3 regions of the Lentzea sp. NPDC004782 genome follow, and region 1 is predicted to be linked to each of the others. Evidence: riboswitches for the same ligand, from Rfam matches in the RefSeq annotation. Region 1 holds a riboswitch; each other region holds the start of a gene.
What was found. A riboswitch is a leader RNA that binds a small molecule or an ion and turns the genes downstream of it on or off. The one in region 1 is predicted to bind glycine.

Region 1 (7,889 bases):
TTGTGCGAGTGAGACGATCTCGCCGTGTCAGAGGACCAGATCTGTCAGCGCTGCGGCGAGCCCGTCGACCTCGACCAGGAGGACTTCGAGCTGTTCGAGCGCATGCACCCCGAGTGCTTCCACTACGCGTTCGAGCACGATCTGACCAAGCCGGGCCTCAGCGAGGACGAAGCCTGCGGCGACCCGACCTGCCCAGCCGAGGCCTGACAGAGAGTACGCGGGGAGCTTTCGTACTCTCCACGAGTACGAAAGGGCCCCGCGTACCGTCCCGCAAAAGCAGGGTCAGCTGCCGTACGCCGAGAGCGGCGGGCAGGAGCAGACCAGGTTGCGGTCGCCCTTCGCGCCGTCGATGCGGCGGACCGGCGGCCAGATCTTCGGAGCCGAGGTTCCGGCCGGGTACACGGCCTCCTCGCGGGTGTACGGGTGGTTCCACTCGCCGACGGTCACGCACGCCGCGGTGTGCGGGGCGTTGCGCAGCGGGTTGTCCTCGACGGGCCACTCGCCCGCGCCCACGCGGTCGATCTCGCGCTTGATGGCGATCATGGCGTCGATGAACCTGTCGATCTCGGCCAGGTCCTCGGACTCGGTCGGCTCGACCATCAGCGTGCCGGCGACCGGGAACGACATCGTCGGCGCGTGCAGGCCGTAGTCCGCGAGGCGCTTCGCCACGTCGTCCACCGTCACGCCGGTGGCCTTGGTGATCGGGCGCAGGTCGAGGATGCACTCGTGGGCCACGAAGCCGCCCTCACCGGTGTAGAGGACCGGGTAGTGCTCGTCGAGGCGGCGCGCGACGTAGTTCGCGGCGGCCACGGCGGTCAGGGTCGCGCGGCGCAGGCCGTCGCCGCCCATCATGCGCACGTACGCCCACGAGATCGGCAGGATCGACGCGGAACCCCACGGCGCCGCGGAAATCGGCCCCACGCCGGTCTCCGGCCCCGCGGTCGGCTGCAGCGGGTGGTTCGGCAGGAACGGCGCGAGGTGCGACCGCACGCCGATCGGGCCGACGCCGGGGCCACCGCCGCCGTGCGGGATGCAGAACGTCTTGTGCAGGTTCAGGTGCGAGACGTCCGAACCGAACTTGCCGTAGCGGGCGAGGCCGATCAACGCGTTGAGGTTCGCGCCGTCGACGTACACCTGGCCGCCCGCGTCGTGGACCAGGCCGCAGACCTCGCGGACGGTGTCCTCGTACACGCCGTGGGTCGACGGGTAGGTGATCATGATCGCGGCGAGGTCGTCGGTGTGCTCGGCGACGGTCTCGCGCAGGTGACCCATGTCGATGTTGCCCTTGTCGTCGCACTTCACGACGACAACGCGCATGCCTGCCATGACGGCGGACGCGGCATTGGTGCCGTGCGCGGACGACGGGATCAGGCACACGTCGCGGTCGGCGTTGCCGTTGGCGCGGTGGTAGGCGCGGATCGCGAGCAGACCGGCGAACTCACCCTGCGAACCGGCGTTGGGCTGCAACGACACCGCGTCGTAGCCGGTGACCTCGGCCAGCCAGGCTTCCAGGTCCGAGACGATCTTCAGCAGGCCCTTGGCGTCCTCGACGGGCGCGAACGGGTGCAGCGTCGAGAACTCCGGCCACGTGATGGACTCCATCTCCGCGGTCGCGTTCAGCTTCATCGTGCACGAGCCGAGCGGGATCATGCTCCGGTCGAGCGCGACGTCCTTGTCCGACAACGCCCGCAGGTAGCGCAGCAGCGCGGTCTCGGAGCGGTGCGCGTGGAAGACCGGGTGGGTCAGGTAGTCCGACGTGCGGCGCAGGTCGGCCGGGATGCCGTCGGCGGTGTCGGCGTCGATCGCGTCCACATCGGACCCGGTGACACCGAACGCCTCCCACACCGCGGCGAGGTGCGCGCGCGTCGTCTTCTCGTCGCAAGCGATTGCCACGACGTCCTCGTCGACCTTGCGGAGGTTGATGCCCGCCGCACGAGCCTTCTCGACGACAGCCGCGGCCTGGCCTTCAACGCGGACCTGGACGGTGTCGAAGAACTCGCCGTGCACGACGTCCAGACCGGCCTCGCACAGACCGGTGGCGAGCACGGTGGCCATGCGGTGCACGCGGGTCGCAATCGCCCGCAGGCCCTCGGGACCGTGGTAGACCGCGTACATCGAGGCGATCACGGCCAGCAGCACCTGCGCGGTGCAGATGTTCGACGTGGCCTTCTCGCGGCGGATGTGCTGCTCACGCGTCTGCAACGCCAGGCGGTACGCCAGCGAGCCGTCGGCGTCGACGGAGACACCCACGAGACGGCCGGGCAGCTGACGCTCCAGCCCGGACCGCACGGCCATGTAGCCGGCGTGCGGCCCACCGAACCCGATCGGCACACCGAAGCGCTGCGTCGTGCCGATGACGACGTCCGCGCCGATCTCGCCCGGCGCGCGCAGCAGCGTCAACGCGAGCAGGTCGGCGGCCACGACGGCCTGCGCACCGGCGGCGTGGATCTCCTCGATGAGCGCCTTCTGGTCGCGGACCACACCGGACGCGCCGGGGTACGACAGCAGCACACCGAAGAAGTCACCGCCCAGTCCGAGGCCCTCGATACCCTGCGAGAGGTCGGCGACGACGATCTCGATGTCCAGCGGCTCGGCGCGCGTCTCGATGACGGCCAGCGTCTGCGGCAGCGTGTCGGCGTCCACGACGAACTTGTTCGACTTGGCGCGACCGGCGCGGCGCACCAGCGTCATCGCCTCGGCGGCGGCGGTCGACTCGTCCAGCATGGACGCGTTCGCCACCGGCAGGCCGGTCAGGTCGCCGACCATGGTCTGGAAGTTCAGCAGGGCTTCCAACCGTCCCTGCGAGATCTCCGGCTGGTACGGCGTGTACGCGGTGTACCAGGCCGGGCTTTCGAGGACGTTGCGCAGGATCACGCCCGGCGTGACGGTGTCGTAGTAGCCGAGACCGATCATCTGGGTCATCGGGCGGTTCTGCGCCGCGAGCTCACGCAGCTCGGCCAGCGCCTCGGTCTCGGTCGCCGGGGCGGGCAGGTCCAGCACGAGGTCGCGCTCGTGAATGGACGACGGCACCGCGCGCTGCGCCAGCTCCTCCAGCGATCCGACGCCGATGACGTCGAGGATGCGCGCGAGCTCGGCGGGCCGCGGGCCGACGTGGCGGTCGGCGAACGGGGTGCCGTGCTCGAGAGCGGCGAGCGGAATGCGGTCCTGCGTCATCTAACGCCTCCGGGGGCTGCGGGCACACGTGTCCTGGTGCCCTCCCCGCTCTGTCCGTACCCCGAAGGGCGCCTGAGAGGTTCACCCCTGCCGTGACTGGGGCTTTCACCGTCGGCGGGAACCCGGGAGGGTTCCACTTTCCAGAGGCGTCTCGCTCACGCGGTCCTGGGTGCCTGAGAGGTTCCCGGGGAGGGAATTGCTCCTTCGGCGCCGGGCTCGTGACCCGGTCTCTCCCGCCTGAGTTCAGCGACTACCCGCGAAGAATACCCGCAGGCAGCCCACGTAGTCGTCAGGGACGCGACGAACGTCTCAGCGACTCAATGCGCACGCGGGGAGCTTTCGTGCACTCCTACCGCACGCAACGTCCCCGCGTGCAGTCGAGCAGCGGGGTTAGCCGGTTGCGCGTTCGCGGCGGCGGCGGGCCAGTTCGTCCTCGGTCATGGGAGCGATTTCCACGCCGTCCGCGCGTTCGGCCGGGAACTCGTGGATCGTGCCGCTGATCTCGCGCATCGCACCGGAGACGGCGATGCCGAACACGCCCTGACCGCCCTGCAGCAGGTCGACGACCTCCTCCGGCGAGGTGCACTCGTAGACGGTCGTGCCGTCGGAGAAGAGCGTGATCTTCGCCAGGTCCTGCACGCCGCGGCGGCGCAGGTGGTCGACCGCGACCCTGATGTTCTGCAGTGAGACACCGGTGTCCAGCAGTCGTTTCACGACCTTGAGGACCAGGATGTCCTTGAAGGAGTACAACCGCTGACTCCCGGACCCGTGAGCCATCCGCACCGTCGGCGCGACGAGTCCGGTCCTCGCCCAGTAGTCGAGCTGCCGGTAGGTGATACCCGCGATCTGGCACGCCGCGGGACCCCGGTAGCCGACGAGTTCGTCCGGCAGCGAGGAGTCCGGGAACAGCTCACCCTGCTGCCCGGATTCGGCCCGCACGGGCGCTTCCTCGACCACGCCTGCCTCCCCTCGGAACGGCCACGAAACTCATGGCCGTCAAGCCGCTACGTCAGCTCACGCAAACCAGCGACGTCCACTCGAGTTCGACGGTAAGACCGGTCAGAGGGCAGGTCAACGCGACGCGCGGGGAGTGTCGACCCTCAACCTCAGGTAGAGAGTCATACCGTCACCCGAAGTAGGACGTTCAGGTGACGTTTAGTGATCGTTTAGCGACCAAATTGAGCGGAAGGTAGCCCAAAAGAGCGACACGCAACGGTGGTACGTCGGTTCCAAACGAGACGGACAGCGACACCCTGCAAATCAGGTGTCAGCGCCCCTGAAGTCCTCGGGAGACACCGAGTCGAGGAACTCGCGGAACTTCTCCACCTCGTCCTCCTGCTCGTCGGGGATGATCAGGCCGGCCTCGGCCAGCACCGACTCCTCGGCGTGGATCGGCACGCCCACCCGCAACGCCAGCGCCACCGAGTCCGAAGGCCGCGCGGACACCCGCACGTCGCCGTCGAACACGAGCTCCGCGAAGAAGGTGCCCTCCTGCAGGTCGGTGATCCGCACCTGTTCGAGGTTGCGCCCCAGCGCCCCGATGACGTCCTTCAGCAGGTCGTGCGTGAGAGGCCGAGCCGGGCGGACGCCCTGCTGCTCCAGCGCGATGGCCGTGGCCTCGACGGAGCCGATCCAGATCGGCAGGTAGCGCTCACCCTCGGTTTCGCGCAGCAGGAGGATCGGCTGGTTCTGGGGCAGCTCCACCCGCACGCCGACGACACGCATCTCGCTCATCGGGCCTCGCCTCCCTCTATCTCGTTCGGGGAGTACCCGGATCCACACCCGAGCATCCCCCGGCGTACACGTTCGACGCTACCCGCCAAGCGGGCCGTGTGCTCAATCGTTGCAGGCGCATCGTGATCAACCGAACTCATCCGGACTGACGCAGGCCCGCTCTTACCAACAACGTGTGCAACGAGGTGAACAGGTCAGCCAATTCCCGGACCGTCTCGGGATCTGAGAAGGACTTCAGCAGAACCACCTCGTGGTCCGCCGCAGCGCGAACAGCGCGCAGGTGCTCGCGCTCGACGCCGAGCCCGGTCATCGTCCGGATCGTGCGGAGCGCGGTGATGTCGTCGGCGGTGAAGCGGCCACCGGGGCCGGGGCGCAGCAGACCGTCACGTTCCAGCTGGGACAGCTGGTCCGCGCTGATTCCGGTCTGGGCCAGCAGATCGGCCCGCGACACCGAGGCGGAGTCCGCCGGTGCCGCGTCGAGCTGGTCGCGGATCACCTTGAGCGGCAGGTACCTGTCGCGTTGTGCGGACAGCACGAACCGCAGCCTCTCGACGTCCGCCGCGGAGAACTGGCGGTAGCCGGAGGCGGTGCGTGCCGGGCGGACCAGCCCCTCCGCTTCCAGGAAGCGGATCTTGGAGATGGTGACCTCTGGGAACTCGGGGCGGAGCTGTGACAGCACCGCCCCGATGCTCAGTCCCCCACGTTGTGGCCGCCCGGCCGTCACGCGTCAGGCTCCGGAGGAGCCAGGACCCGTCAGGAAGACGAGGCGGAACTTGCCGATCTGGACCTCGTCGCCGTTCGCGAGGACGGCCTGGTCGACCGGCTCGCGGTTGACGTAGGTGCCGTTGAGGCTGCCGACGTCGATGACGACGAACTCGCCGCTCTCCCGGCGGAACTCGGCGTGGCGACGCGAGACCGTCACGTCGTCCAGGAAGATGTCGCTGTCGGGGTGGCGCCCTGCGCTCGTCGTGTCGCGGTCCAGCAGGAACCGGGATCCGGCGTTCGGGCCGCGCTTCACCACGAGCAGCGCGGAACCGGCGGGAAGGGCGTCAACGCCGGCAACGGCCGGCTCCTGTGCGGGGGCCTCTGCGCCTTCGACCTCGGCGAGGAAGTCCGCCCGGAAGACGGAGGTCCGCTCCGGGGACTGCTCCGGCGGAACGCCTGGGCCGTCGTTCGTGCTCACCTGAGCTCTCCTCCTGCTGCTGGATCCGTCACTTCCGGTAAAACTTATCGCGTTCGAGTCGCCACCCGAGGAGCGGCTCCCCTTCCGGCCGAAGATCCGGCGAAAGATCGACGTCACTCCTTCTCCACCAACGCCTTGTACCCGTCCGCGTCCAGCAGGCCTTCGAGCGCGTCCGGGTCGCTCACCCGGATCTCGACCATCCAGCCCTCGCCGTACGGGTCGCTGTTGACCGAGTCGGGCGTCTGCACCAACGCGTCGTTGATGGCGACGACCTCACCGTCGAGCGGCGAGTAGAGGTCGGACACGCTCTTGGTGGACTCGACCTCGCCGAACGTGTCGCCCGCCGCGACGGTGTGGCCGACCTCGGGCAACTGGACGAAGACGACGTCACCGAGCTGTTCCTGGGCGTAGTCGGTGATGCCGACGCGCACGGTGTCCTCGCCCGTGCTGGCGACCCACTCGTGCTCCTCGGTGTAGCGAAGCTCCTCGGGAATCAACTGACTGCGCTCCTCGTGCTGAACCTGTATGGGGTGATCTTTTCACGCGGCCTTGCCGGGAGTGACCCGCAGGGCCTGGAAGAACTGGTAGACGTACAGCAACGCCGACCACAGGTAGAGCGCTCCGCCCCAGGCCGTGAACGCGTAGGCGAACGGCTGGGCGACATGGGCCCAGCCCGAGTCGCCCTGCGCTAGCAGCAGCAGGGGGAACGCGTACAGCAGGTTGAAGGTCGCGGCCTTGCCGAGGTAGGTGACCTCGAACGGGCCCCAGCCCCGCCCTCGCAGGATCAGCAGGCAGATGCCGACGACGACCTCCCGGCCGACGAGCACGAGAGCGATCCACAGCGGAATGATGTCCCTGATCACGAACGCCAGCAACGTGCAGAACACGTAGAGGCGGTCGGCGGCGGGATCGAGCAGCGCGCCCAGGTTGCTCATCTGGTCGAGCCAGCGCGCGAGCTTGCCGTCCAGCCAGTCGGACAGCCCCGCGAAGACGAGGACGAGCAGCGCCCAGCCGTCCGCGCGGGGTCCGAGCAACAGGTACAGGAAGAGCGGAACACCGGCCAGCCGCAACACGCTGAGCAGGTTGGGAATCGTCAGCAGGCGATCAGCCGGATCACGCACACCCGCACTCTAAACGAGTGACTGCGCACGGGCTGCCGGATGGCGTCACGGCACGCGGTGCGGTTGGTTGCGGGGTCGGCGTGGAGCGTTCGTTTCCTACTTGTAAAACCTCAGGCTGTCTGGTGGAGCGTCCACCCGCGGCGCTGCATCTCGGCACCGGTGATGGCGTGCGGGCGGCCACGGTCGTCACGGCCCACCCAGCGAGCGCGGAAACCCTCGAGCACATACGCGTGGCCCCTGCTCCACACGACGCTGCACGGCGTCGTGGGCAGCTCTGCGGCCTGCGGCTGGGTTTCCATGGCGGTTCTCATCTCAGTCCCTCCGTGACATCAGGGATGTCGCGCACCGGGGCTCCGGCGTTATCCCTGGGAACGAATTCTGGCGGACTGTGGTTCAGAACACGTGTCCTGTTTGGATCCTTAGCGTTAACTGGATCAAACCGCGCGCCGAGCTGTTCGGACCCGAAGCGGGACGGATGAACGTGTCCTTGCCGATGCAACCGTTCGTCGTGCGCCGATGACCGCACAACGTTTGCGACGTATCGGTCTGGCCTAATCTCACTGCGTGGACCAGGTGAAATTCGGTGGTGAGCTGATCTCGCGGTTGATGGCGCACCTGTGCGAGCGGTTGGCCGGATGCCGCGGCGTCGGTCTGAGCGTATGGCCCGACGGCGCGGC
Region 2 (7,889 bases), on a different contig from region 1:
GGTCGTCGACGCGGCGATGGTCGACGGGGCGGCGCTGCTCACGACGTTCCTGCACGGGATGCGGTCCGCGGGCATGTGGCCGGGCGGGCGCGGCGAGAACATGCTCGACGGCGGCGTGCCGTTCTACGACGTCTACGAGGCCGCGGACGGGAAGTACGTGGCCGTGGGCGCGCTGGAGGAGAGGTTCTACGCCGATCTGGTGCGCGTGCTGGGCCTGGAGGACGCACCGTCGCGCAACGACCCGGCGAACTGGCCTGACCTGCGGGAACGCATCGCGGCGGCGGTGAAGACCCGTTCCAGGGACGAGTGGGCCGACCTCGCGCGGGACACCGACGCGTGCCTGGCACCCGTGCTGACGCCTGCCGAGGCGGCGCGGCACCCGTACAACGCGGCACGGGCCACGTTCGTGGACGTCTCCGGCTCGCTGCACCCGGCGCCGGCACCGCGCTTCGACCGCACTCCGACGTCGGTTCCGACGCCTCCGGTTTCGACCGGCGCGAACACCGGGGAAGTGCTTGCCGACATGGGTGTGGCGGACGCCCAAATTATGGAACTGCGTCGGTCAGGAGTTATTGGATGAATGCTCGGGTGCGCATTAATAAGGACACGACGAGGTGACAGAGCGTGATGCCGGGTGGTCGGCATCCGGGTGAGGCCCGGTGCAACAGTGTCTGGTCCAAGCTGTGGGATGCGAGGGTGTCCGTGTTCACCTCGTGCCCAGGACATCGGCGCTGGACATCGACCCCTTTAGCCGCCATTCGGGTGACATTCCCCGTCGCGCAGGCGTGCGTGGCTGGTGGATCCTGAACCCAGTTGGGCGTGGTCGTTGTTCATCACACGGGTGAATGGGGGACCATGTCGGGTGACACGGGCGGTTCGCCGCCCCACCTGTGACCGACATGGACGGAGAGGTACCTGTGAACCTCAAGAAGGTGCTAGTGCTGGCGGGCGTCGCGCTGGTGCTGTTCCTCCTGATCACCCGGCCCCAGGAGTCCGCTGCCGCGGTCCAGACGGTGCTCGGCTGGCTCCGGCAGGGCGCGGAGTCGATCATCACCTTCATCAGGAGCCTCTTCGGGACGGCCACCCCGATCAGCTAGTGACACTGGGTGATCCTCGGCCGTTCGCGTTGAGCCGGATGGGTGGAATGAGGCCAATCACGCACTGGTAACGGGTGTTCTGGGGATTCAGGGTCTGGCGATTGTCAGACCTACCGAATACCTTCCGCTGCAATGGCCGATCCCCGACCGACGAGGAGGCATGGATGGTCGAGGACTCCGGGGTCCACGAGCTGTTGAAGCAGTGGGCGGCTGAACGGTCTGATGACGCAGAGATGCAGGAGGTGAACCGGATCAAGAACGCGTGGCTCGCGGAGGCTCCCCCCTCGGCGCCCGGCATCCCCGTGCAGCGGGGAGGCAACAAGGGCGGGTCGCGTGGCTTGGTCAAGGTCGACTCGGCGGATCCGGCCTACGTGGCCGCGATGCGCAAGCGGGCGCCGGAGGCACCCGAGGCACTGCTCGCTGCCGCGGCGAGCTACTGGCAGCTGGTGGGCGACGTCGCCGAGGCCGAGCAGTGGTGGGACGCGGGCATCAGCCCGTTGGACCAGCGCGCGCTCGACTACCGCGCGGCGGGCCTGACCCCTGCCGACCTCGGACGGCGCTTGGGTCCGATGACGGTTCTCCAGCACCTTCGCCGCGGTTCTGCCGCGGCCTGGTGCGTCGCACGTCTGCAGAGGCAGCGCCGGGACGGCGTGGCGTAAGTGATGGACGGGCTGTCGTGGATTCGGCAGCCCTGAGTTCAACCCTCACGGGTGGCCTCCTGTCCGGAGGCCCAACCCAAGTAGTCTGGAGGTCGTGCGCGGCCTCCTCACCCCCCAGCGAATCTTGATCGGGCTCGGTTGCCTGGTCGCTCTGATCGCCTGTTGCGGGCTCGCGTACTGGCAGTGGCAGCGCTTCGAGTCCGCCAGCGGCACGTTCCAGAACCTGGGTTACGTGCTCCAGTGGCCGCTCTTCGGCCTCTTCCCGGCCTTCATGGTGTGGCGCTTCCGCCGGTTGGCGCGCCAGCGCCGTGACGAGCCTCTCTCCGCACCGGAGCCGGTTGGACCCGCCGCGATGCCGGTGACTACCGTTGACGCCGTCAAACCCGCGCCTGTCGAGCACTTCGACGACGAAGAAGACGCGGAGCTCGCGGCCTACAACCGCATGCTCGCGGACCTCAACGCGCGGGACGGTCGGTGAACGAAGGCGGGCAGATGAAGGGTGCGTTGACCCGGTTCCGGGTCATGGCTTACGTGGTCGGTGTCTTCCTGCTGCTGTTGTGCGTGGCGATGGTGCTCAAGTACGCCGCGGACATGGGCCAGTTCATGAAGGTCGTCGGTCCGGTCCACGGCTTCCTCTACGCCATCTACCTGGTGATTTCCGTCGACCTGGCGCTGAAGCTGCGCTGGTCGATGAAGGGCACCGCCCTCGTGCTGCTCGCCGGGACGATCCCGTTCCTGTCGTTCTGGGCGGAGCGCAAGGTGGTCGAGAAGACGGCGCAGGGCGTGCCGCTGTGACGTTTGGCCTGCTAGCGTCTGGGGCTACCAACTGAACACGGCCGTCGATGTCGCGCGGGAGAGCTCCGTTGAGTCGGAGCGCCGAAGGAGCAACTCCTCCCCGGAATCTCTCAGGCACAGATACCGCACGACGAAGGCAACTCTGGAAAGCAGGCCATCGGCCTCGCCCACGGTGCAAGCCACTGAAGGTGGCGAAGCTCTCAGGCTCATGACAGAGGGGGAGGCTGCTCAGGAAGAGGAGTCTCCGATGGACCGTGTCATTCTTCTGTTGCCTCAGCCGGCCTCGTCCGGCTCTTCGGCGCACCCTGGAGGAGCGTTCTGATGTCCCGCCTCACGCCTCTGAACGCCGAGCACGAGCAGCTCGGCGCGATGTTCACCGACTTCGCGGGCTGGCGGATGCCGCTGCGCTACTCCAGCGAGCTCGCCGAGCACCACGCCGTGCGCACCACCGCGGGCCTGTTCGACCTCACGCACATGGGTGAGATCGTGCTGACCGGACCGCAGGCCGGCGAGGCGCTCGACTACGCGCTGGTCGGCCACATCTCGGCGCTCGCGGTCGGCAAGGCGCGCTACACGATGATCACGCAGGCCGACGGCGGCGTGCTCGATGACCTGATCGTGTACCGGTTGGGCGACGAGGAGTTCATGGTCGTCGCCAACGCCTCCAACGCCCAGGTGGTCGCCGACGCCCTGGCCGAGCGCGCGGCCGGGTTCGACACCGTCGTGACCGACAAGTCCACCGACTACGCGTTGATCGCGATCCAGGGCCCGAAGTCGGTCGAGATCCTTTCCGGACTGACCGACACCGACCTCTCGACGGTCAAGTACTACGCGTCCTACCCGTCCTCGGTCGCTGGCGTCGACGCACTGCTGGCCCGCACGGGTTACACGGGTGAGGAGGGCTTCGAGCTCTTCGTCGCGCCCGCCGACGCCGCCGCGGTGTGGAACGCGTTGCTGGAAGCCGGTGCCGCGCACGAGCTCAGGCCGTGCGGTCTCGGCTGCCGCGACACGTTGCGCCTCGAAGCCGGGATGCCCTTGTACGGCAACGAGTTGACCACCTCGCTGACCCCGTACCACGCGAACCTCGGCCGCGTCGTGAAGCTCGACAAGCCGGGTGACTTCGTGGGCCGCGACGCGCTGACCAAGGTCGCGGAGTCCGGTGTGGACTCGGTCCTGGTCGGGCTGAAGACGCCGGAGCGCCGTGCCCCCCGGCACGGTTACGCGGTGCTGAACGGCGACGAGGTGGTCGGCGAGGTCACCTCGGGCGCCCTGTCCCCGACGCTCGGCTACTCGGTCGCCATGGCCTACGTGTCGAGGGGCAGTGCCGAGCCCGGCACCCAACTGCTGGTGGACGTCCGCGGCAAGAAGCAGCCGGTCGAGGTCGTCGCACTTCCGTTCTACAAGCGCGCCAAGTAGGGAGTTCTTCCAGATGTCCGACCAGTTCAACGCCTCCCTCGCGGAGTTCGACCCGGAGGTAGCCGAGGCGGTCGCCGCCGAGCTGGCGCGCCAGCAGGGCACCCTCGAGATGATCGCCTCGGAGAACTTCACCCCGGTCTCGGTGCTGCAGGCCCAGGGCTCGGTGCTGACCAACAAGTACGCCGAGGGCTACCCCGGCCGCCGCTACTACGGCGGCTGCGAGCACGTCGACGTCGTGGAGCGCCTCGCCATCGAGCGCATCAAGTCGTTGTTCGGCGCGGGTTTCGCCAACGTCCAGCCGCACTCGGGCGCCCAGGCCAACGCGGCCGCGATGTTCGCGCTGCTGCAGCCGGGTGACACGATCCTGGGCCTGGACCTCGCGCACGGCGGTCACCTGACCCACGGCATGCGCATCAACTTCTCCGGCAAGCTCTACAACGTCGTGCCGTACCACGTGTCCGACTCGGACGGCCGCGTCGACATGGCCGAGGTCGAGCGCCTCGCCCACGAGCACCGCCCGAAGCTGATCGTCGCCGGCTGGTCCGCGTACCCGCGCCAGCTGGACTTCGCCGAGTTCCGCCGCATCGCCGACTCGGTCGAGGCCTACCTGATGGTCGACATGGCCCACTTCGCCGGCTTGGTGGCCGCGGGCCTGCACCCGTCGCCCGTCCCGCACGCGCACGTCACGACGACCACGACGCACAAGACCCTCGGCGGTCCGCGCGGCGGCGTGATCCTGTCGAACGACGCCGACATCGCCAAGAAGATCAACTCGGCGGTGTTCCCCGGCCAGCAGGGCGGCCCGCTGGAGCACGTGATCGCCGCCAAGGCCGTGGCGTTCAAGCACGCCGCGTCCCCGGAGTTCGCCGACCGCCAGCGCCGCACCCTGGAGGGTGCCAAGATCCTCGCCGACCGCCTGTCCCAGCCGGACGTGGCGGCCGCGGGCGTGAAGGTCCTGACCGGCGGCACCGACGTCCACCTGGTCCTCGTCGACCTGGTGAACTCGGAGCTCGACGGCAAGCAGGCGGAGGACGTCCTGCACCGGATCGGCATCACGGTCAACCGCAACGCCGTTCCGAACGACCCGCGCCCGCCGATGGTCACCTCCGGTCTGCGCATCGGCACGCCCGCGCTCGCCACCCGCGGCTTCGGCGAGGTGGACTTCACCGAGGTCGCGGACGTGATCGCGGAGGCGCTGAAGCCCGGCGCGGCGATCGACGAGCTGCGCGCCCGCGTCGAGGTGCTGGCGGCCAAGCACCCGCTCTACTCGACGCTCTGACCCGGTTGACGGGAAAAGGGGGCCTGCGGGCCCCCTTTTTCGCTGCTCAGGGCACTGTCAGACCTGATGGGTAGGGTGAGCTGCGAGGGGTTTCCCGGCTAGGGGGACCCCTGCGCGAGCGCGGCCGGGCGGCCCGCTTCCACCGTCCACACCCGACCGGTGCGTTGATCACCGAGCACCGTCTCCGCGGCCACGGCGACCTCGTCCGGTGACGCCAGCGCCAGTCCCGCGGCCACGAGCTCCGATCGGTACGCCGCCACCGCCCTCGTGTCGACCAGGCCGGGGCACAGCGCGTTGATCCGGAAGCCGGGCCGGGTCTGCGCCACGGACCGCACCAACCCGATCTGGGCGTGCTTCGCCGTCGCGTAGTACACGTCGGGGGAGCCGGTCAGCCCGGCGATGCTCGCCACCACCAGCACCGAGCCGCCGCTGATCACGTCCGCGCACGCGGCCACGCCGTAGACGGTGGCGTCGAGGTTGACCCGCATCGTGTCGCGATAGCCCGAGACGCTGAAGGCGCGCGGCCCGGCCGCGCCCGCGTTGAACACCGCGAGGTCGAGCCCACCGAACCGGTCGACCGCGGTGGCGACGGCGTTCTCGTTGGCCTCGAACGAGCGCACGTCCGTGAGGACGAAGTGGCTGCCGCGTTCACCATCCGGATCGACGTCGGCGACCACGACCTCGTCACCCCTGGCGATCAGTCGTTGCACGATGGCCGCGCCGATGCCGTGCGCGCCACCGGTGACGAGCGCGATCATGTCGCCGGCGTGATGTGCAGGCCGTTGATGTGCAGGCCGGCCCGTCGCATCACGAACCGGGAGTAAAGCCGTTGCACCAGAACGAGAAGCACGAGCAGGACGACCAGCAACGCGTCGTCGAGCGCCGGCACGAGGTCGATCGGCAACGTCAGCGCCATGACCACCCGGACCGCCGTGTCCGCCAGGAACATCACGCCCCAGATCGCCGTGACACCGCGCAGAACCCGTTGCAGCGCCGGGTACCTCTCCCAGTTCTCCGCCAGCATCCGTTGCCGCTCCGGTGACAGCACCTGGTTCGCCAGCGAGTAGACCAGCGGTTTCTTGGCGAGCCACAGGCTGCTGAGCAGCAGCAGCCCGAACGCCGCGGTGCCCCACGCCGCACGCACCAGCAGCACGCGCGGCTCACCGGTGACGAACGACATCGCGAAGCCCAGCGCCACCGCGGCGAGCACGAACGCGTTCATGCCGTTGATCCGCCGTTCGGTGATCACGGACTGCACCACGCGCAGGGCAGGCACGACGCCACTGAGCACCAGGGCCGTCGTCTGGTCGACGCCGAGTGCACGGGCGCCGTAGTAGACGCCGGTCGGCACGAGCAGATCTACTGCGATTTTCTTGAGCACGGTTCCCCCTGCCGTACTGCGAGGTCGATCGCGGTGACCACCTCGCTGGTGTAGGTGTCCAGGTCCACATCGGACCCGTCGCGCACGCGTTGCGCGGCCGCGTCGACGGCGGCGCGGATCAGCACCGCCATCGAGCGGGTGTCGAACTCGCGGAACTCCCCGGCGTCCTGGCCGGCCGCGAGCAGCCCGGCGAGGTCGGTGACGCTGACGTTCTGACTGGTGGTGCTCGTGTACGGGGCCCCCTCGTCCGTGCGCAGGTGCGGGCCGATCGCGGTGAGCGCCGCGATCTCCCTCGGGTGCTCGCGCAGGTACCGGAGATTCGACTCGAGGTACGCGCGGAGCTTGCCGCTCCACGTCTCCTGCGCGGCCATCGCCGGTGCCATGACCTGCGCCGCCGCCGTGAAGACGTCGATCACGACCTGTTTGAGCAGGTCGTTCTTGTCCGCGAAGTGGTAGGAGATCAGCCGCGGGCTGCTCAGCCCGGCACGTTCGGTGATCCGGGCGAACGTCGCCGCGTCGTAGCCCAGCTCGGCGATCGTGTCGATCGTCGCCCGCACGATCTGCGCTCGTCGCGCGGCCGTCTTGGCCGTGTACCCCACCGAACCCCCTCAAATTTATCTGGCTAGATAAAAACGTACCACGACCCCGTGAAAACGGCGAGGGCCCGCCACCACGGGCGGGCCCTCGCCGAGAGCGGAAACGACGGCAACCCCCGGCCCCTTCCCCAGGGCCGGGGGTCTGACCGTTCAGGCTGTGATGTGTCTCAGATGGACCGTCCTAACGGGATGTTTTTGGGGTCACCCAGCAGCGGGAGCCGTCACGCCGGGGGGCAGGCATTCCACGTTGCGCTTGCCGTTGGGCTGGATCACGTACCAGGTACCGCCAACGCCCTGGCCCTTCCACTTGCCCGGCCCGGGGTCCAGCGAGTAGGTGTAGACACCCCAGCCGGCGATCGCGACCTGCTTCTTGCCGTCCGCGCGGGTGAGCAGCGAGACGATGCTCGGGTCGATGCCCTCGAGCTGCGGGATGGTGTCCGACAGGAACGGCGGCCACGTGGTGGCGCACTGGTTGTTGCAGTTCGACTTGGGTTCCGGCTTCGGGATGTCCTTGTCGAAGCGGTACAGCGTGCGGCCGTCGCCGTCCTGGACGACCATGCCCATCTTGTCGACCTGCTTGCCGACCAGCTTCAACGAGCTGACCGGGGCTGCGGGCGGCTGGGCGGCCGGAGGCTGCGCTGCGGGCGGCTGGGCGGCCGGGGTTTC
Region 3 (7,889 bases), on a different contig from region 1:
GTCGACGAGCACCGAGCCCGGCTTCATGTCGGCGACCAGCGCGTTCGACACGAGCTTCGGGGCAGCGGCACCCGGCACCAGCACGGCGCCGATGACCAGGTCGGCCTCGCGGACGGCCTGCTCGATGGCGAACGAGTTGGACGCCAGCGTGCGCAGGCGACCCTGGAACTGGGCGTCGATCTGGCGCAGGCGGTCGACGTTGGTGTCGAGGATCTGCACGTCCGCGCCCATGCCGACGGCGATGGTGGCGGCGTTGAGGCCCGCCACGCCGCCGCCGATCACGACCACGCGGGCCGGGGCGACGCCGGGGACGCCACCGGGCAGCACGCCGCGGCCGCCGGAGGGCTTCATCAGGGAGAACGCGCCGACCTGCGGGGCCAGCCGGCCCGCGACCTCGGACATCGGGGCGAGCAGCGGCAGCGCGCGGTTCGGCAGCTGCACGGTCTCGTAGGCGATGGCCGTGGTGCCGGACGCGAGCAGCGCCTCGGTCAGCGGCTTGTCGGCGGCGAGGTGCAGGTACGTGAAGAGGGTCTGGCCGGCGCGCAGCCGCGGGTACTCCTCGGCGATGGGCTCCTTGACCTTGAGGACCATGTCGCCCTCCGCCCACACGTCGTCGGCCGAAGCGAGGATCTTGGCGCCCGCGGCGAGGTACTCCTCGTCCGTGATCGCGGAACCCAGACCGGCGCCCTGCTCGACGAACACGTCGTGGCCGCGGCTGGTCAGCTCGTGAGCGCCCGCCGGGGTGAGGGCGACGCGGTACTCGTGGTTCTTGATCTCGCGGGGAACTGCGATCCGCACGATGACTCCTCCGTTCGGGCTGGCCTCTGTGCACCAATCTGAGGCAGCCGGAAGGTCATGTCACCGTGCGGATCGCACTATCCCGTCACTGTCCGGTTGTTCTGTCAGGACAAAGCCACTTTGAACACCCATGCGTGCTCGCCGACGCCCGCAGGCACGTCCACCACGAGTTTTCCACCCGATCGGGTCCACTTCAGGGGTTTGTCGCAGCCCAGCAGCGTGACGCGGTCACCGTCCTTGATCGGCACCGGAGCGTCGACCACGAGCTGTGGGCCCGGCTGGGCCAGCGAGGTGATGTAGAAGGCCTCGTTCGGCTTTACCGTGAACCGCAGCGAACCCAGCTGGGCCATCCGCGACCAGTACGTCGTGCCGTAGATCGACTCGCCGTTCGTGCGCAGCCAGGCGCCCGTCTCGCGCAGCCGCTGCTGCATGATCTCGGGGATCGAGCCGTCCGCCCTCGGGCCGATGTCCAGCAGGAAGTTGCCGTTCTTGGACGTCGTGTCGACCAGCGTGCGGATCACCTCGTCCGCGGTCATGTACATCGAGTCCGGCGTCGCCCGGTTCCACCCGTACGAGCGCGGGTCGAGGCCGCGCGAGGCCTCCCACTTCTTCACCACGGTGTTCGGGTACGTCGCGTACTCCGGCGTCGTGTAGTCGTGGGTCTGGATGCCGCACCGGTCGTCCACCGTCACGTCCTTGGGCACCGCCCGGTTCTTGGCCTTGTTGAAGTAGTCCGCCAGCACCCGCCGCGAGTCGTTCGCGCCGCCGATGTCGCACCAGATGACGTCCGGGTCGTACCCGTCGACCAGCTCGGTCATCTGCGGTGCCTGGTAGTCGTGCACGAAGTCACGTCCTGCCTGGTAGCCGGTGTAGGGCTCGGGGGCTCCGCTCCACGGGTTGCGCGGCGCGTGGCCGCTCCACGGGCTGTCCGGGTTGAACCACTCGGGCATCGAGAAGTAGAGCCCGTTCTTGAGGCCCGGCGTGTACTTGCGCGACGCGTCGAACAGCTCCTTCACCAGGTCGCGATGAGGGCCGAGGTCGACGGCGTCACGGCCGGACACCTTCGAGTCCCACAGCGCGAAACCCTCGTGGTGCTTGGAGGTCAGCACGTAGTACTTCGCCCCGGCCTCCTCGAAGAGCCGCACCCACTCGCGCGGGTCGAACTTCGCGGCGGTGAACTGCGGGATGAACTGGTCGTAGGCGAAGTCCTTGCCGTACGTCGCCGCGTGGTACGGGTTCACCGCGTTGTTCGGGTCCTGCATCCACTGCCAGTACCACTCCGCGTACTGCTCACCCGGTGGCGACCACGCGGGCACCGAGTAGAGCCCCCAGTGGATGAAGATCCCGAACTTGGCGTCGTCGAACCAGTACGGCGACTCGTGCGCGGCCAACGACGCGTCCATCGCCTGGTAGTCGGCGACGCCCAGGGAGAACCTGGCGTTCTGCGAGGCCGAGACGCGGCCCGACCGCGCCGTCACCTTCCCGTCGAACGTGCCGGTCCGGTAGGCGTGGATCCCGATCCGCACCCGCGCCTCCTCGCCGGGCGCGAGCCGTTTCACCGACGCCGGCTGCAGCGTCACGACCCCCAGTCCCTCGGCGCGCACGGAGATGTTGGACACCCACTGGTCACCGAGGTTCACGACGGTCGCCTCGATCGTCTGACCGCCCACGCGCGGCAGCTTGGTCGTGCTGCGCGCGGCACGGACCGCGAGCACCTGCCCCTTGCCCGCCGGCTGCACCGACAGCGCGAACACGTGCAGCGAGGACTTGCCCTCCGCGGCCGGGCTCGTCACCGGCAGCGTGACGGCTACCGCCTCCTTCTGGGGATCCGCCCACAGTTGTGCGGTGCCGATCGACACGGGGTGCTCGTCACGGCCGCCCGGCGAGTACCGGAACGGCGCGGAGATCGGACCACTGCCCGAATACCAGTCGGGCCCGCTGATCGCTCCGGTGGTCGAGGACCCGTCCGCGTAGTGCACGGTGGCGGTACCGCCGGCCGCTCCGTACGAGGACGCCACGAGCAGGTGCACGGTCAGGTAGTGCCCTCGCGGCAGGTCGATCCGCTGGCCGAGAGCGACCACGTTGTTGTTCTTGGTCTGTGAATTTCCCGGGAAGAGGTACGGCACGCCATCGGCCGTGACCTGCCCGGACGGCAGTGCTTCCGCGGGGAACGCGTAGCCGGAACCGTCGAAGTTCCCGGTCCGGTCCGACGCCGTGTCGATGCCGTCGTTGTCGAAGAGGTGGCTGATGGGAACGGTGACGGGAGCCGGTGCCTCCGCAGCCGTGGCGGTGGGGACGGGAGTCAGCACCAGTGTGGTGAGCAAGGCGACGATGAACGGTTTCCGCATGAGACCTCCGATGTCTGCCTGCACTCACCATGGCAGCGCTCTCCCCGATGTCAACCGTCTCGCGTTGACACTTGGCGGTGGCCGCACATAGCGTTCGCGCTCGAGAACTGAAGACCGGCCGCGGTGCCCGTGAGGCACCAGAACCCGAGTGGGAGAGACCTCGACGAAGAAGTCGGGGCGCCGAAGGGGCAAGCTCCCGCACACTCTCAGGCAGCAAGACCGCTCGGGGTAGGCAACTCTGCACGGCGGAGGGGGCTGTTACCAGACCGAGCCGTCATAGCCAGAGGAGTCGTCGTGGAGTTCCCCGAGAACCTGCTCTACACCCACGAGCACGAGTGGGTCGACTGGACGCCGGGTACCCAGGACCCGCTGACCTGCGGCATCACCGCCTACGCGGCCGACGCGCTCGGCGACATCGTGTTCGTCCAGCTGCCCGAGGTGGGCGCGAAGGTCGTGTCGAACGAGGTGTGCGGCGAGCTCGAGTCCACCAAGTCGGTCAGCGACCTGTTCTCCCCGGTCACCGGTGAGGTCATCGAGGTCAACGGCGCGGTCGTGGACGATCCGGCGATCATCAACAACGACCCGTACGGCCAGGGCTGGCTCTTCCGCGTGCGCGTGGAGTCCGCGGAGAACCTGCTCACCGCCGCCAAGTACGCGGAACTGACCAAGGACTGATCAGTGGCGATCAGCGTTTTCGACCTGTTCTCCGTCGGCATCGGACCGTCCAGCTCCCACACCGTCGGCCCGATGCGCGCGGCGGCGATGTTCGTCGAGAAGCTCGGCGCGCGTGTGTCCGAAGTGGACCGCGTGCACGTCGAGCTGTTCGGCTCGCTCGGCGCGACCGGGCACGGCCACGGCAGCCCGAAGGCCGTGTTCCTCGGCCTGGAGGGCAACCTGCCGGAAGAGGTCGACCCGACGGTCGCGGCGGCCCGCGTCGAGGAGATCGTCACCGGCGGGCGGCTGCGGCTCGGCGGCGTGCACGAGATCGGCTTCGTGCACGACCGCGACCTCGTCATGCACCGCCGCAAGTCGCTTCCGTTGCACCCCAACGGGATGAGCTTCGAGGCTTACAAGGGCGACGAGTCCGTCGAGCACGCCGTGTACTACTCGGTCGGCGGCGGTTTCGTCGTCGACGAGAACGCCTCGGGCACCGACCGGATCAAGCCGGACACCACGCCGTTGCCGCACCCGTTCCTCACCGGTGACGAACTGCTCGCGCGCTGCCGGGAGACCGGTCTGTCGATCAGCGAGATCATGATGGCCAACGAGCTGTCGTGGCGGACTGAAGACGAGGTGCGCCAAGGACTTCTGCACATCTGGCACGTGATGCAGGAGTGCGTGGAACGCGGCTGCACCGAGCACGGCGTCCTGCCCGGCGGCCTCAAGGTCCGCCGCCGCGCCGCCGAGATGCGCAAGCGGCTGGAGGGCGAGCACTTCGTCACCGACCCGCTGCGGGTCATGGACTGGGTGACGCTCTTCGCGTTGGCGGTCAACGAGGAGAACGCGGCCGGCGGCCGGGTCGTCACCGCGCCGACCAACGGCGCGGCCGGCATCGTCCCGGCGGTCCTGCACTACTACACGAAGTTCGTGCCGGGAGCCAACGACGACGGCGTCGTCAGGTTCCTCCTCACCGCGGGCGCGATCGGCGTGCTGTTCAAGGAGAACGCCTCGATCTCCGGCGCCGAGGTCGGGTGCCAGGGCGAGGTCGGCTCGGCCTGCTCGATGGCCGCCGGCGGGCTCGCCGAGGTCCTCGGTGGCACCCCGGAACAGGTCGAGAACGCCGCCGAGATCGCCATGGAGCACAACCTCGGCCTGACCTGCGACCCGATCGGCGGCCTGGTCCAGATCCCGTGCATCGAGCGCAACGCCGTCGCGTCGATCAAGGCGATCACCGCGGTGCGCATGGCGTTGCGCGGCGACGGCTCGCACTTCGTGTCGCTGGACAAGGTCATCAAGACCATGCGCGACACCGGCAAGGACATGTCGGTGAAGTACAAGGAAACCGCGCGTGGCGGCCTCGCCGTCAACGTCATCGAGTGCTGAGTTTCCACGACACTTTGGCGGGCGTGCGTCTCAACTGCGCCATGTGCACTTTCGTGACGCACGCCCGCTGCCACACTCGCGCTTTGTGGTCACCGCGTACGAGCCTCTGAACTCGCAGCACATCGCGAACCCGTACCCGCTGTTCGTGCACTTCCGGGCGTGCGAACCGGTGTTCTTCAGCGAGAAGAACGGTTACTGGGTGGTCAGCCGGTACGGCGACGTCGTGCGGGTGCTGAGAGACCCGAGCTTCGTCGCCACGTCCCACCACCTGGATCCCCAGGTGCGCAAAGCACTTCAGGGCGCCTTCTCGGCGCGGCGGATGGCCGAGCTGGAACCGCTGGTCCGCGACTGCGCCGACCGCCTGATCGACGGCTTCCCGCGCTACGGCCACGGCGACTTCGTACCGCTGTTCGCCGACCCGTTCCCCGCCGCGGTGATGCGGCACGCGATCGGCACCCTGTCACCGGAAGAGCAGAAACCGTTGGCGGACTTCGGCATGACGGTCAACGTGCTCGCGCTCGGCCTGCGCTCGCTGCTCGCCGGCCGCCGCAGGCACTGGATCGACATCGTCGACGACCCCGCCACGATCCCGTCCGTGATCGAGGAACTGCTGCGCTACGAAGGCCCGATGGTGAGCCTTTTCCGGCACGCCACCGAGGATGCCGAGATCGGGGGACATCCGGTGCCGGCGGGGGCGAAGGTGCAGCTGCTGCTGGGCGCCGCGAACCGCGACGAGGCCGTCTACCAGTGCCCGGAGTCGTTCGACCCGTCACGGCAGATGCCGACCGTGCACCTCTCACTCGGTGCGGGAGCGCACTTCTGCGTCGGCGCGCCACTCGCGCGCATGCAAACCCGTGTGGCGCTGGAACAGCTGTCGTCCCGGCTGCCCGGACTGCGGCTCGCACCGGGCCAGCCCGTCACGTTCCGGCCGGACCTGCGCATGCGCGTGCCGGACCGGTTGATCGTCGAGTGGTGAACCCTACTTGCGGCTGTCGTACGCGCGCTGTGCTTCGAGCACGTCCGGCATGCGCGCTTCGAGCAGGTGGATCAGCGACAGCAACCGCTCGGCCGTCTCGCGGCCGAGCGGCGTGAGGCTGTAGTCGACGCGCGGCGGGTTCGTCGGCTGCGCCTCGCGGTGCACCAGACCGTCCCGTTCCAGCGCGTGCAGCGTCTGCGACAGCATCTTCTCGCTGACTCCGTCGACCCTGCGGCGCAGCTCGTTGAACCGCAGCGACCCGTCCACGAGGGCGCCCAGCGTCAGGCTGCCCCACTTGCCGGTGACGTGCTCCAGCGTCGGGCGCGACGGGCACGCCTTGGCGAACACGTTGTACTCCACACCTGCATACTAACTGATAGTTAGTGGTCGATGAAGGGCGCCTTGTCACACCTGAGGTGGAACAAGGCGCCCTTCATCTCAGAACGGCCAGTCGGCGTTCTGGCCTGCTTCGAGCAGCGGAACCATCCGGAACGTCGCGTCGGTCAGGCCACCGAACTCGTGGCGGTTGGCCCGGCCGGTCGCGAACGCCGCCTGCCGGTACCCGTTCAGGTTGAAGCCGTAGATCGGCACGTGCCGCGGCACGGCGTCCGCGACGCCCTGGCTGTAGTGGCCGCCGATCGTCTGCATGTCCGAGATGATGAACACGCGGTCGTGGCCCCGGTAGGTCCGCTGCAGCGACCCGACGATGTCGGTGCCGTGCCCGACCTCGCCGATCCGCTGCAGGAACCGGTCGATCTCGCGGATGACCGACGCTCCGCGTGCAACGTCGTGCCGGAACGTGCCGTCCGCGAACCCGACGACGTCGACCTGCTCGCCCTTGGCGCCCAGAGCGACACCGAAGACCGCCGCGGCCTTGGCCGGGGTGACCTTCGACTTCGCCGAGATCGTGCCGTGCGTCATCGACGCCGAGGTGTCGACGAGGACCAGCGACCGGCCCGGCAGTGCCGGCAGGTTCGCGAGCGACGCCTGCAGCGCCTGGTCCAGGGCGTGGCCCCAGCGCAGGCTCGGTGCCGCCTCGTACGCCGACAGGAACCGGAACGGGAACTGCCGCGAGCGCGCGACCTGGCCGGGGTCGGCCAGCCGTGCCGCGACCTTCGCCGCCGCCTCGTCGGACATGCCCGCCTCGTCGAAGTTGCGCAGGTTGCGCAGCAACGCCATGTAACCCATCGACGGCGCGAGCGCTTCCCACACCTGCCTCGTCAGCGGACCCTGCAGCCATCCGGCCACGGCCTCCCACGTCATCCCGGCCCCGCGCAGCACGTCGGCCGCGTCGGGCCGGTCGAACAACGCCCGGCGCTGCTCGACCGGCCACGTCATGAGCTCACGCCGGGCCGCGATCACGCGCAGCGCCTCCGGCACCGCGACGTCGGGGGTGCGGCGGCGGTCCAGCACGTGCTGGAACAGCGAGCCCTGCCACGACGCGGCGGGCGAGGGGTGCACGAGGTTCAGCACGTCGGCCATGCGGAAGCCGCGGGCGTCGCTGTCCCACTTGAGGACCGCGCGCTCGTCGTAGAGCCGCCGGACCGCGTCGGCGATGCCGCGCTTGATCGGCTTCGGCACGCGTCGGCCGTTCGTGCTCGTCCAGTAGGCGAGGAGCTCACCCGGCTCGTCCGCGCGCTGCAGCACCGACTCGACGACCGCGCGGTTGGTGACGCCCGCGTCGGAGGAGGCGGTGAGCCGGGCGTGGACGAACTCGGCGGCGC

Region 2: another riboswitch for glycine. It lies ahead of gcvT (glycine cleavage system aminomethyltransferase GcvT); the one in region 1 lies ahead of gcvP (aminomethyl-transferring glycine dehydrogenase).
Region 3: another riboswitch for glycine. It lies ahead of gcvH (glycine cleavage system protein GcvH); the one in region 1 lies ahead of gcvP (aminomethyl-transferring glycine dehydrogenase).

Annotation. Positions count from the first base shown of each region.
Region 1 covers NZ_JBEXJN010000060.1:36,794-44,682, reverse strand. Annotated here, with positions in the region: gene ABZV40_RS37885 (maleylpyruvate isomerase N-terminal domain-containing protein) at 1-12, shown strand, start outside; gene ABZV40_RS37880 (hypothetical protein) at 25-207, shown strand; gene gcvP (aminomethyl-transferring glycine dehydrogenase) at 283-3,174, opposite strand; glycine riboswitch at 3,325-3,420, opposite strand; gene ABZV40_RS37870 (MerR family transcriptional regulator) at 3,565-4,131, opposite strand; gene ABZV40_RS37865 (bifunctional nuclease family protein) at 4,435-4,908, opposite strand; gene ABZV40_RS37860 (MerR family transcriptional regulator) at 5,045-5,602, opposite strand; gene garA (glycogen accumulation regulator GarA) at 5,636-6,091, opposite strand; gene gcvH (glycine cleavage system protein GcvH) at 6,205-6,588, opposite strand; gene ABZV40_RS37845 (CDP-alcohol phosphatidyltransferase family protein) at 6,631-7,212, opposite strand; gene ABZV40_RS37840 (hypothetical protein) at 7,323-7,523, opposite strand; gene ABZV40_RS37835 (ANTAR domain-containing protein) at 7,777-7,889, shown strand, end outside.
Region 2 covers NZ_JBEXJN010000004.1:8,294-16,182, forward strand. Annotated here, with positions in the region: gene ABZV40_RS04785 (CaiB/BaiF CoA-transferase family protein) at 1-580, shown strand, start outside; gene ABZV40_RS04790 (hypothetical protein) at 900-1,097, shown strand; gene ABZV40_RS04795 (helix-turn-helix transcriptional regulator) at 1,262-1,756, shown strand; gene ABZV40_RS04800 (hypothetical protein) at 1,851-2,234, shown strand; gene ABZV40_RS04805 (DUF3817 domain-containing protein) at 2,249-2,551, shown strand; glycine riboswitch at 2,597-2,687, shown strand; glycine riboswitch at 2,688-2,776, shown strand; gene gcvT (glycine cleavage system aminomethyltransferase GcvT) at 2,873-3,967, shown strand; gene glyA (serine hydroxymethyltransferase) at 3,981-5,246, shown strand; gene ABZV40_RS04820 (SDR family oxidoreductase) at 5,345-6,004, opposite strand; gene ABZV40_RS04825 (VC0807 family protein) at 6,001-6,627, opposite strand; gene ABZV40_RS04830 (TetR/AcrR family transcriptional regulator) at 6,606-7,226, opposite strand; gene ABZV40_RS04835 (hypothetical protein) at 7,425-7,889, opposite strand, start outside.
Region 3 covers NZ_JBEXJN010000025.1:123,266-131,154, forward strand. Annotated here, with positions in the region: gene ald (alanine dehydrogenase) at 1-798, opposite strand, end outside; gene ABZV40_RS23820 (alpha-L-fucosidase) at 903-3,146, opposite strand; glycine riboswitch at 3,286-3,378, shown strand; gene gcvH (glycine cleavage system protein GcvH) at 3,441-3,821, shown strand; gene ABZV40_RS23830 (L-serine ammonia-lyase) at 3,825-5,189, shown strand; gene ABZV40_RS23835 (cytochrome P450) at 5,275-6,165, shown strand; gene ABZV40_RS23840 (helix-turn-helix domain-containing protein) at 6,169-6,525, opposite strand; gene ABZV40_RS23845 (TROVE domain-containing protein) at 6,604-7,889, opposite strand, start outside.